3 regions of the Halodesulfovibrio oceani subsp. galateae genome follow, and region 1 is predicted to be linked to each of the others. Evidence: predicted binding sites of a transcription regulator. Region 1 holds the regulator's gene; each other region holds the start of a gene.

Region 1 (3,280 bases):
ATGAAGAAAATCTTACAAGGTTTTTGATCAAGTGCATCAAAGTCCAGCCCATCGAAGCTTCGACCGGCTACTACTACTATTTTATCGAGTGCTGGAAGTTTTCCGTGAGGAATGGCAATGCCATTACCAATACCTGTGGTTCCGAGAGCTTCTCGTTCCATAAGCACGTTAAAAACTTCTTCAGCATCAAGGGATGGGTTTTTTTCAACGACAGGAGCCAAGAGCTCCGCCAGCGCCTCTTGTTTGGTGCTGGCGGTTAGCTCTGGCAGTACAAGTTCTTTTTCTAGGTATTCACCCAGTTTCATTACTTTTCCTAGAAAACGGGGTCAATCAGGCCGAAATTCTTATCTTTTCGGCGGTAGATCACATTTACCCGTTCAGTTTCAGCATTAAGAAAAACAAGGAAGTCATAATCAAGTGCATCAAGCTGCATAGCGGCTTCGTCAAGATCCATCGGTTTCGGTATAAAATTATCCATACCAATGATGGTTCGTTCCGCCTCTACTGCTTCTTCTGGAGGGATAGTACCTTCTAGAACAAACTTTTCTGCACCCTTGCGTTTCGTTTGCAGTTTTTCCGTACGACGTATGATCTGTGCTTTAAGTTTATCGCGAACAAGATCAACGGTTGCATACATGTCTTCAGACTGTTCAGTAGCGGATAGAGTTAAGTTATCCGATACAAGTGAAATTTCGGCTTTGTGGCGGAAATTGTCAACAGAAAGTGAGACTTGCATTTCCAAGTGTTCAGGGTTCGGTAAGAATCTGCCAAGCTTGCTGAAGCGTCGTTTGGCATAAGCTTTTAGGTGATTGGAAGGCTCAAAGTTTTTGAATGTGAATGCGATGTTCATGGTGCCTCCTAATTGGATACTTTTGAAACCCTGTGAGTCAGCTGGTTTCGCTTTTAGAATACCACCTTTCTCTTGGATGATGAAGGGATATTCATTGCGGTACGGTATTTAGCTACAGTTCTTCGTGCAATGTTAACCTGCAGTTTTTCTTTCAAAATCTCACCGATTTTTTCATCGCTGAGTGGTTTTTTTGTATTTTCTTCACTAATAAGCTTTTTAATGAGGGCTTTTACGCTCTCCGATCCGACCTGACTACCATCATCAAGGCCAATTGCACTGTTGAAGAAGAACTTCAGTTCAAAAATACCGTGCGGGGTCGAAATGTACTTACTTGTGGTGATACGGCTTACCGTTGATTCGTGCATGCCAATATCATCTGCAATATCTTTAAGAATTAGCGGCTTTAACGATGTAACACCATTAAGGAAGAATTCTCTTTGATATTTAACAATACTCTCAACTACTTTATATAAAGTTCGTTGCCGTTGGTACAGACTTTTTATCAGCCAGGAGGCAGAACGCATCTTGTCCTGATAATAATCTTTTTCTTCAGCGTTAGTAGTTTTCGGGAGTTGCTCTGTTAATTCACTGAGTTGTAATTGTGGTAAACCATCTTCATTGAGAACGATAACGAATTCTTTTTCGTACTCATAGATGTAAACGTCTGGAGAAACATATTGTGCTTCTCCTCCACCGAACCGTGCCCCCGGCATAGGGTCAAGGCTCTGGATTACATCTAGGTACTCTCTGAGATCTTCAAGGGAAATTTTGTATTTTCGAGCAAGTGGTTTGTAACGACGCTTCTCTAGGTCTTCAAGATGATTAGTAATAATATCTACAAGAATTGGGTCACGATCGTAATTGAGAGCTTTTACCTGAACAAGCAGGCATTCCTGCGGAGTGCGAGCAGCAACCCCTACAGGGTCAAATTGTTGAATATGCTCAATAAGCTGTTCCACTGTTTCAGGATCGCTTTGAGCAATCTGTGACAGCTCTTCTGTAGATACATGTAGGTACCCATTAGAGCTGATGCTGCCAATGATGATTTCTCCAACACGAATTTGCTCTTCTGAGAGTGGAGAAAGCATTAATTGCCAGTACAGATGACCGTCTAACGTTGGAGCAGGAGCAAGACGAGCTTCAAATGAGCTCATTTCCTCTAATGCTTCAGTTTCCCGCATTGAAACCTGTTTGGTGGTACTTGAGAAATCACCCAGATAATCTTCCCAGTCAGCGTTAGAAGAAAGCTCTTTGTCATAAGCTTCCTGTTCATCTTTACGCTGTTCTTTAGCAGAAGTTTTGTCTGGATTAGCGGTTTCTTCCAAGGACTCTTCCAAAAAAGGATTCTCCAGCAACTCTTGCTGAACGGTTTCAGCAAGTTCCACGCGAGAAAGCTGCAGCAGTTTGATTGCCTGCTGCAATTGCGGGGTCATTACAAGCTGCTGGGCAAGCTTTAATTGTTGGCGAAGTTCAAGAGCCATATATAAGAATGTCCTATGTGGTTCGACTAGCTAAAAAGCTGAAATATAATGTATGAGTACTGCCTATCAAAAAACATTCCAAATCAGATAACTGACCTCTTTTTTGCCACATAGGAACGTTATATGCAACCAAGAAAAAAGCCCGTTGGACGGGCTTTTCGTTATTGCGAGGGCGCAAATTATATTTTTTATCAAGATACTAGAGACTAAAACCTTCTCCAAGGTAGACGCTACGCGCCTTTGGGTTATCAACAATCTCTTGCGGCGTACCGGAAAGAATTATTTGACCTTCGTAAACAAGGTTAGCTCTATCACAAATTTTTAATGTTTCCCTAACGTTGTGGTCGGAAATGAGCACGCCCATTCCTTTGTCACGCAGTTTACGGATGATGTCCTGAATGTCATCTACAGCGAGTGGGTCAATGCCTGCAAATGGCTCATCGAGAAGAATAAACTTAGGATCTCGGATTAACGCGCGGGCAATTTCAAGGCGGCGACGTTCACCGCCGGAAATATGCATGGCGTGAGTATCACGAATATGTGTGATACCGAATTCTTCCATCAGTTCTTCTTCACGTTTTTTCTGATCATCACGGGACAGTTCTGTTTGTTCCAAAATCAACTGCAAGTTCTGAGAGACTGTGAGTTTTTTGAAAACAGAGCTTTCCTGAGGAAGATAGCTCAAGCCGATTCGCGCACGTTCGTGCAACGGCCAGTCGGTGACTTCCATATCATCTACACGAACCACACCGGCATTGGGTTTAACAATACCAATGAGCATGTAGAATGTTGTTGTTTTACCAGCGCCGTTAGGGCCAAGAAGTCCCACAATTTCACCCTGCTGCATTTGCAGATTGATATTGCGGACAACCTCACGCTTGCCGTAAATTTTGCAAAGTCCTTCAGCTTGGATAATAGACATTTATTTTTTTGCCTTACCTGGTGCTGA
Region 2 (3,280 bases), 2.0 Mb from region 1:
TCGATGCTATGGAAGTAGATGATACCATCACCTTCTGTTGCAGTTCGTGCGCCTTTTTCAATGGCAGAAATGGCGTCGTTCAGGCGTTCTTCTTGAACAACAAGTTCAATACGCAGCTTCTTAAGAAGATTCACTTCTTCAGTTACGCCACGGTACGTTTCTGTAAAACCCTTCTGCTGTCCGCTCCCAAGAATATTGTTTACAGACAATCCGAAAAGATCTTTGGCGAACAACTCCTGCTTAACCTGCGGGAGACGTTCCGGTCTGATAAAAGCAACGACATTCTTCATTGTTTTTCTCCAATCAGGTTATTCGACACTGAAAATCTGGAATCCGTTGTAGGCTTCAGAGCCATGTTCGGTAATATCCAGTCCCTTAATTTCTTCAACGCGAGAAACGCGTAATCCAACTACTTTATCAATCAGTTTAAAACAGACGGTGCCGGCGCCGAATGCCCATGCAAAGAAGACGACAACTCCTAAAAGCTGAACTCCGAACTGTGACAGATCTCCGTTATAGAAAAATCCAGTTACAGAGCCAAAATTTGGTGATGCAAATAAACCAACGCCGAGAGTGCCGATAGCACCGCAGACACCGTGAACAGAGATAGCGCCTACAGGGTCATCAATGCACAGAACGGTATCAATAAACTGTATGGCCAGAACGACTGCTACGCCGCAAATTGCGCCGATAGCGATTGCACCGAACGGTGAAAGTTCACTACAGCCAGCGGTAACACCGACGAGTCCGGCAAGGATGCCGTTCATAGTCATGGATGCTTCCGGCTTACCAAAACGTACCCATACTGTAATCATGGCTGCGATCATACCGGCGCAACCAGCCAAGCTTGTATTCATAGCAATGTAACCAATGCTACCGTCAGCTACGGTTGTTGATCCGGCATTAAATCCGAACCAGCCAAACCAGAGAATAAAGACACCGAGACCAGCCATAGGCATGTTGTGACCAAGAATCGCACGTGGCTTTTTGTCCGGCATGTATTTACCAATTCGCGGACCTACAGCCATAGCACCTGCTAATGCAACCCAACCGCCGAGAGAGTGAACAACTGTTGATCCTGCAAAATCTACAAAACCAAAAGATTCGAGCCAGCCGGTGCTTCCGGTAAGACCACCCCAAGCCCAATGGCCTGCAACTGGGTAGATAAGCCCGGTAATGAGCACACAAATCAAAATGTACGCCTGAAATTTAGTTCGCTCTGCAACGCTACCGGAAACAATTGTTGCCGCTGTTGCTGCAAATACAGACTGGAACAGCCAGAATGTAATATCGAAATCCCTAGTGGCAGAAGGAACATCGATGAATGAGAGAAAGAAACTGTCAGTTCCAAACAACCCTAAAAAATCTCCGCCAAACATTAACCCGTAACCAATCATAAGGAACATCAAAGTTCCAACAGCAAAATCCAACATGTTCTTCATGAGAATATTACCGGCATTCTTTGATCGAGTTAGTCCGCATTCAACCAAGGTGAATCCGGCCTGCATAAACATCACGAGCATGGCAGCGAGCAGAGTCCATACTATGTTCGCGTTTGTTTGTGTCAGATACATAACCTCGTCTTCGGCATGTACTACTGTTGCGCTTGCGCCAAGCGCCAAAACTGTCATTACTGTAATCAACCCTGTTCGGGACAACGTGCTTTTGTACACAGACATAGTAACCTCCTGCTTTTTAGATTTTGCATAGTATTAAGCAGACTCTGTGCCAAAAACGTAACTAGCTGTTTTTACTACACCTCGCTTTTTACTGTTTTACAATTTTGTTAATTTTGATCATTTTGAAGCTTGTTTTTTTGTCATTATTTACAAAATTGTCAATTTTGTGTTTTTTTGGGAGTTCTTTTTTTGCCTCCGGCGGCTGGGCTGAAACTTTTGAAAAAGTTTCCCCCAGACCCCCATCAAAACTTTTTTATTTGCGAGGCCTTTCTTTGTTTAAGATCGCCTCGCGGCTTTCCTCCCCACTACCTTTCGCAACCTATACTTAAGAAGAGAAGACGTTCGTCTAACCGCCCACGAAGGGTAGCCCCTTCGCGACTTCCAACACGATAAAGAACGGATTGTATCGCGAGAAAAAGGGGTCAAGGGGCGAGCCCCTTGCGGGAGGTGCAGGAGGGTGGAACCCTGCCTGCCCGTCGGAGACATTCAAAAAAAACCATAAAAAAAGGGTGGCCTCTAGCGAGACCACCCTTTTGCGTATTATATAGATATGTACGACTACAAGAGGCTTCCCACCAGTTCACCAAATGCCTTACAGCCGACGGTTTTTGCATCTTCCATCTGGCTTGCGAGGTCACAGGTTACGGTTTTAGCGGAAATAGCTTTGCTCACAGCGGAGTGGATAGCATCTGCTGCTTCAGTCCAGCCAATGTGCTCAAGCATCATTGCACCGGAAAGAATAAGGCTACCCGGGTTTGCCATGTCTTTACCGGCAATAGTAGGCGCTGTGCCATGTGTAGCTTCAAAAAGCGCAAGCTTATCAGACATATTAACGCCCGGTGCTAGACCGAGTCCGCCAACCTGCGCTGCAAGTGCGTCAGAAAGGTAGTCACCATTGAGGTTAGTGGTCGCAAGTACGGAATACTGCTCTGGTCGAATCAGTGCTTCCTGGAACATTGCGTCTGCAATGCGATCGTTTACGACTACTTTGCCTTCTGCTGGTGCATCTTCTGTGGTGGTGTGCGCGGCAAACTCTTCAGCAGCAACATCATATCCCCACTGGCGGAAGCCGCCTTCGGTGTATTTCATGATGTTACCTTTATGCACGAGAGTTACGCTCGGCTTGCCCTGTGCCACAGCAAATTCCAACGCTTTGCGTACAAGGCGTTTGGAACCGTTCGGTGTAATCGGCTTTAAGCCCACACCGGCAGTAGGGTCCACAGTAACACCAAGCTCGTCGTGGAAAAATGCAATAAGGCGCTTTGCTTCGTCGCTGCCGGATTCGAATTCGATACCAGCATAAACGTCTTCAGTATTTTCGCGGAATACAACCATATCAACAAGATCCGGACGCTTAACCGGTGAAATGATACCATCATAGTAACGGATAGGACGAATACATGCGTATAAGTCGAGCGTCTGTCTCAAGGTAACGTTCAGGCTTCTGAATCCTTTGCCGACAGGAGTTGTAAGCGGGCCTTTAATGGCGAGCTCTGCATTCTGTAATGCGGTCAACGTAGCCTGCGGCAGGTATTCACCTGTCTCGTTAAATGCTTTTTCTCCGGCGAGAAGCTCCTTAAATTCCAAGGAACGTTCTTTGC
Region 3 (3,280 bases), 160 kb from region 1:
GTCTCGAAGCCTCGGCTTTGGCACCATTGGCACTTTGCCAAAACCTGTATCTTTTGGCATATTCGCTGAGCAACTTGCCTCAGTGGTGGATCGTGATTATTGGGTAAAGAGCGGCCCTATTCCTGAAACAGTATCTAAGGTTGCTTACTGTACAGGATCTGGTAGTGATTTTGCCCCTAAAGCGTTTGCCATGGGTGCGGATGTGTTTATTACTGGTGATGTCAAATATCATTCTGCTCTGGATACAACCGGATGCATTCTTGATGTTGGGCATTTCAGTCTCGAAGAAGAAATGATGCGCCAGTTTGCCTTGCAGCTTGCAGGAGAACTGGATGACATAGAAATATTTTTCCTGCCCGCGCAGGATCCAATGCGTTTGATCGGTCCATTCGCAGAATAGAAATTTCACAGTGTCGGCAAGTCCGAACCCTATGGTTTTCAGGAGGAAAAAACCTTGAGCCTGTATCTAAAGCAAATCGAACAGCTCGTTGCATTGCAGCTTGTTGATGATGAAATCCTTGGTATCACAAGTGAACTTGATGAAGCTCCAAAAGAAGTTGAAGCTCTTCAAACACGCTTTGATGCGCTTGAAAACCAGCGCAATAACTTCCTTGAGAAGATTGATCATCTCAAAGGACAGGAAAAACGCATTAACTCTGAGATCGAAAACGACGCTCTCAAAGTTAAAAAAAGTAAGTCCAAACTCATGCTCGTTGGTAACACCAAAGAGTATCACGCAATGATGCGTGAAATGGACAACCTTGAGAAGCTTAACCGTCTTCGTGAAGAAGAAAAATTTGCTCTCTCTGAAGAACTTGAGCGCCAGCAGATGGCAGTTGCCGACATGGATGAACGCTACGGCATCATCAAAGAGGACTTGGAAGAGAAAAAAGCCAGCCTCAAACAGCGTGTCGAAGAAGCAAGCAAAGTTCTCGATAAGCTTGATAAAAAACGTAACGTTGCAGGTAAAGAAGTTCCGACTCCTATCCTTAGCCGTTACGAATTTATCCGCTCTCGTTTGGACAACCCAGTTATCGTTTCTGTTAGAGAACAGATATGTAACGGTTGTCACATTGCGATTCCACCACAGAGCTACATTGAGCTTCAGAAGGGTCATCAGATCCTTAGCTGCCCTAACTGCCAGCGTCTGATCTACTGGTCAGAGCACTTCGCAAGCGAAGCAGATAAAGCAGCAGCTGCAGCAGCAGAAGCGTAAACATATTTTTGGAGTTGGACAGGTTATCGTCGCGCACTTTTTTGTGCGGGGAGGAAAGTCCGGGCTCTAAAGGGCAGAGCGCTGGGTAACGCCCAGGGGGAGTGATCCTCGGAGAGTGCCACAGAAAGCAAACCGCCTAAGCAGGTTACTGCCGGTAAGGTTGAAACGGTGAGGTAAGAGCTCACCAGGTATCATGGTGACATGGTAGGCTAGGTAAACCCCGTTCAGAGCAAGACCAAATAGGGAAACAGTTACGACCGGCCCGGTCGTTGTTTTCGGGTAGGTTGCTTGAGGTTATGAGTAATCATAACCCTAGACGAATGATAACCGCCCTCGCAAGGGGGAGACAAAACCCGGCTTATAGTCCTGACTCCATATTTTAAAAAAAGGGTGCTTTGCACCCTTTTTTTATATGCTATACTTTTTTATTACTACCACTGCACAATATGTAAGGAATTCCCCATGCATTGTTGGTCCATCATTCTTGCTGCCGGTTCCGGCACACGTCTCTCTGCAGCCACTAACGGCATTAAAAAGCAGTTCTTGGAATGGAAAGGCGCTCCGCTCTTCTGGCATTCTGCAATCACGTTCTCTCATACAACACGTATGCGTGGACTCCTCTTTGTTTTCCCTGAAGAAGATATTGAAGAAGCAACAGAAACACTGACAAAGCTTGATTTTGGACGCAGACTTGGTCTGCCTTGGAAAGTGGTAGCAGGTGGCGCACGTAGACAAGATTCAGTTTACAACGGACTACAGGCTCTGCCTTCAGAATGCACACACGTACTAGTGCATGACGCAGCTCGCCCGTTCTTCTCCACAGCGCTCACAAACACACTGCTTGATTCTCTCAAAGCTGGTTCTCAAGCTGTAATTCCTGCAATTCCAGTAACAGACACCATTAAAGTGACCGAGAACAACGCCATCAGCCACACACTTGACCGCTCTACTCTTCGAGCTTGTCAGACTCCGCAAGGTTTTGACAAAAAAATGCTCATCGATGTGCACGACAAGTGCGACGAAGAAGGCTGGGAAGTAACAGACGATGCTTCCATTGCCGAACAGGCAGGATTCACCGTTGCCATAGTGGAAGGCGAAACAAAAAACTGCAAAATCACAAATCCGGAAGACCTTACCATGATCGAATCTAAACAGGCTGTCATGCCCGTTCCTGTTACCGGTTGGGGATACGATGTCCACCGTTACGGTGAAGGACGTCCTATGAAGCTTGGCGGCATTCCTATTCAAGGTGGCCCTCAGGTTGTGGCTCACTCTGATGGTGATGTTCTGCTTCACGCTCTGTGTGACGCACTCCTCGGTTGCATGGGTGACGGCGATATTGGAGAGCATTTTCCGGATTCTTCAGAACAGTTTGACAATATTTCAAGCGGCGTACTCCTCAACGAAGTGTACGACAAATTTCTCCAGCGAGGCTACAAGCTCACAAATGTAGACCTCACAATCATTGCGCAGGTTCCGCGTCTTGTGCCTTGGAAGCCGCAGATCAAGAAAAACATCTGCCGGATGCTTAAGCTTAACGATTACCAAGTGAACGTTAAAGCCACCACCGAAGAAAAGCTCGGCTTTACCGGTGAGAAAAAAGGCATAAAAGCCGTAGCAGCCGTTATGGCATTACGCAGCTAATACGTTATTTCCGCAACTTAGCTTACCTTTCATAAAATCAAAAAGGGGCTGACCTATTTACTAGGACAGCCCCTTTTTTGTTCATCAAAAATCTACTTCGAACTATCTGCAATAGCTTTCATTAGTGTATGCATCCTTTGCTCATAGGTGTGTTCTGCCAACACAAGCCGCTGTGCATTTCGTGCGTATTCCAAACGAGCATTACGGTCGTCGATAAATTCAGAAATTTGCTCAGACAGCTCTTCTGGTGACTCGAACATGACCAATTCATCGTAAGAAAACATGCCTTCCATGAGTGTCCGTTTATCAACAATCTGGAACCCGCCACAGGCGGCAATAGCAAATGTCTCCATATTTACGGCATCACCATTGCCGGTATTTGCTGAATGAATGTTTACGATAATGGCAGCATCTCTGTAC

Evidence for each region. Region 1 encodes sigma-54, which starts transcription at its own class of promoters, with help from an activator protein. Its sites were predicted from a motif close to CTGGCACGGNNNNTGCTT; they were not measured.
Region 2: ACZ5V1_RS15570 (ammonium transporter) is a predicted target of sigma-54. The motif match lies at 1,715-1,732, and genes of this name have one in related genera.
Region 3: ispD (2-C-methyl-D-erythritol 4-phosphate cytidylyltransferase) is a predicted target of sigma-54. The motif match lies at 1,474-1,491, and genes of this name have one in related genera.

The regions. Positions count from the first base shown of each region.
Region 1 is NZ_AP042453.1:1,515,865-1,519,144, reverse strand. It holds gene ACZ5V1_RS06680 (PTS sugar transporter subunit IIA) at 1-305, opposite strand, end outside; gene hpf (ribosome hibernation-promoting factor, HPF/YfiA family) at 314-850, opposite strand; gene rpoN (RNA polymerase factor sigma-54) at 904-2,331, opposite strand; gene lptB (LPS export ABC transporter ATP-binding protein) at 2,531-3,253, opposite strand; gene ACZ5V1_RS06660 (LptA/OstA family protein) at 3,254-3,280, opposite strand, start outside.
Region 2 is NZ_AP042453.1:3,538,826-3,542,105, reverse strand. It holds gene ACZ5V1_RS15575 (P-II family nitrogen regulator) at 1-290, opposite strand, end outside; gene ACZ5V1_RS15570 (ammonium transporter) at 309-1,679, opposite strand; gene icd (NADP-dependent isocitrate dehydrogenase) at 2,238-3,280, opposite strand, start outside.
Region 3 is NZ_AP042453.1:1,672,206-1,675,485, forward strand. It holds gene ACZ5V1_RS07390 (Nif3-like dinuclear metal center hexameric protein) at 1-400, shown strand, start outside; gene ACZ5V1_RS07395 (zinc ribbon domain-containing protein) at 455-1,216, shown strand; RNA gene rnpB (RNase P RNA component class A) at 1,227-1,594, shown strand; gene ispD (2-C-methyl-D-erythritol 4-phosphate cytidylyltransferase) at 1,679-2,860, shown strand; gene ACZ5V1_RS07410 (CgeB family protein) at 2,953-3,280, opposite strand, start outside.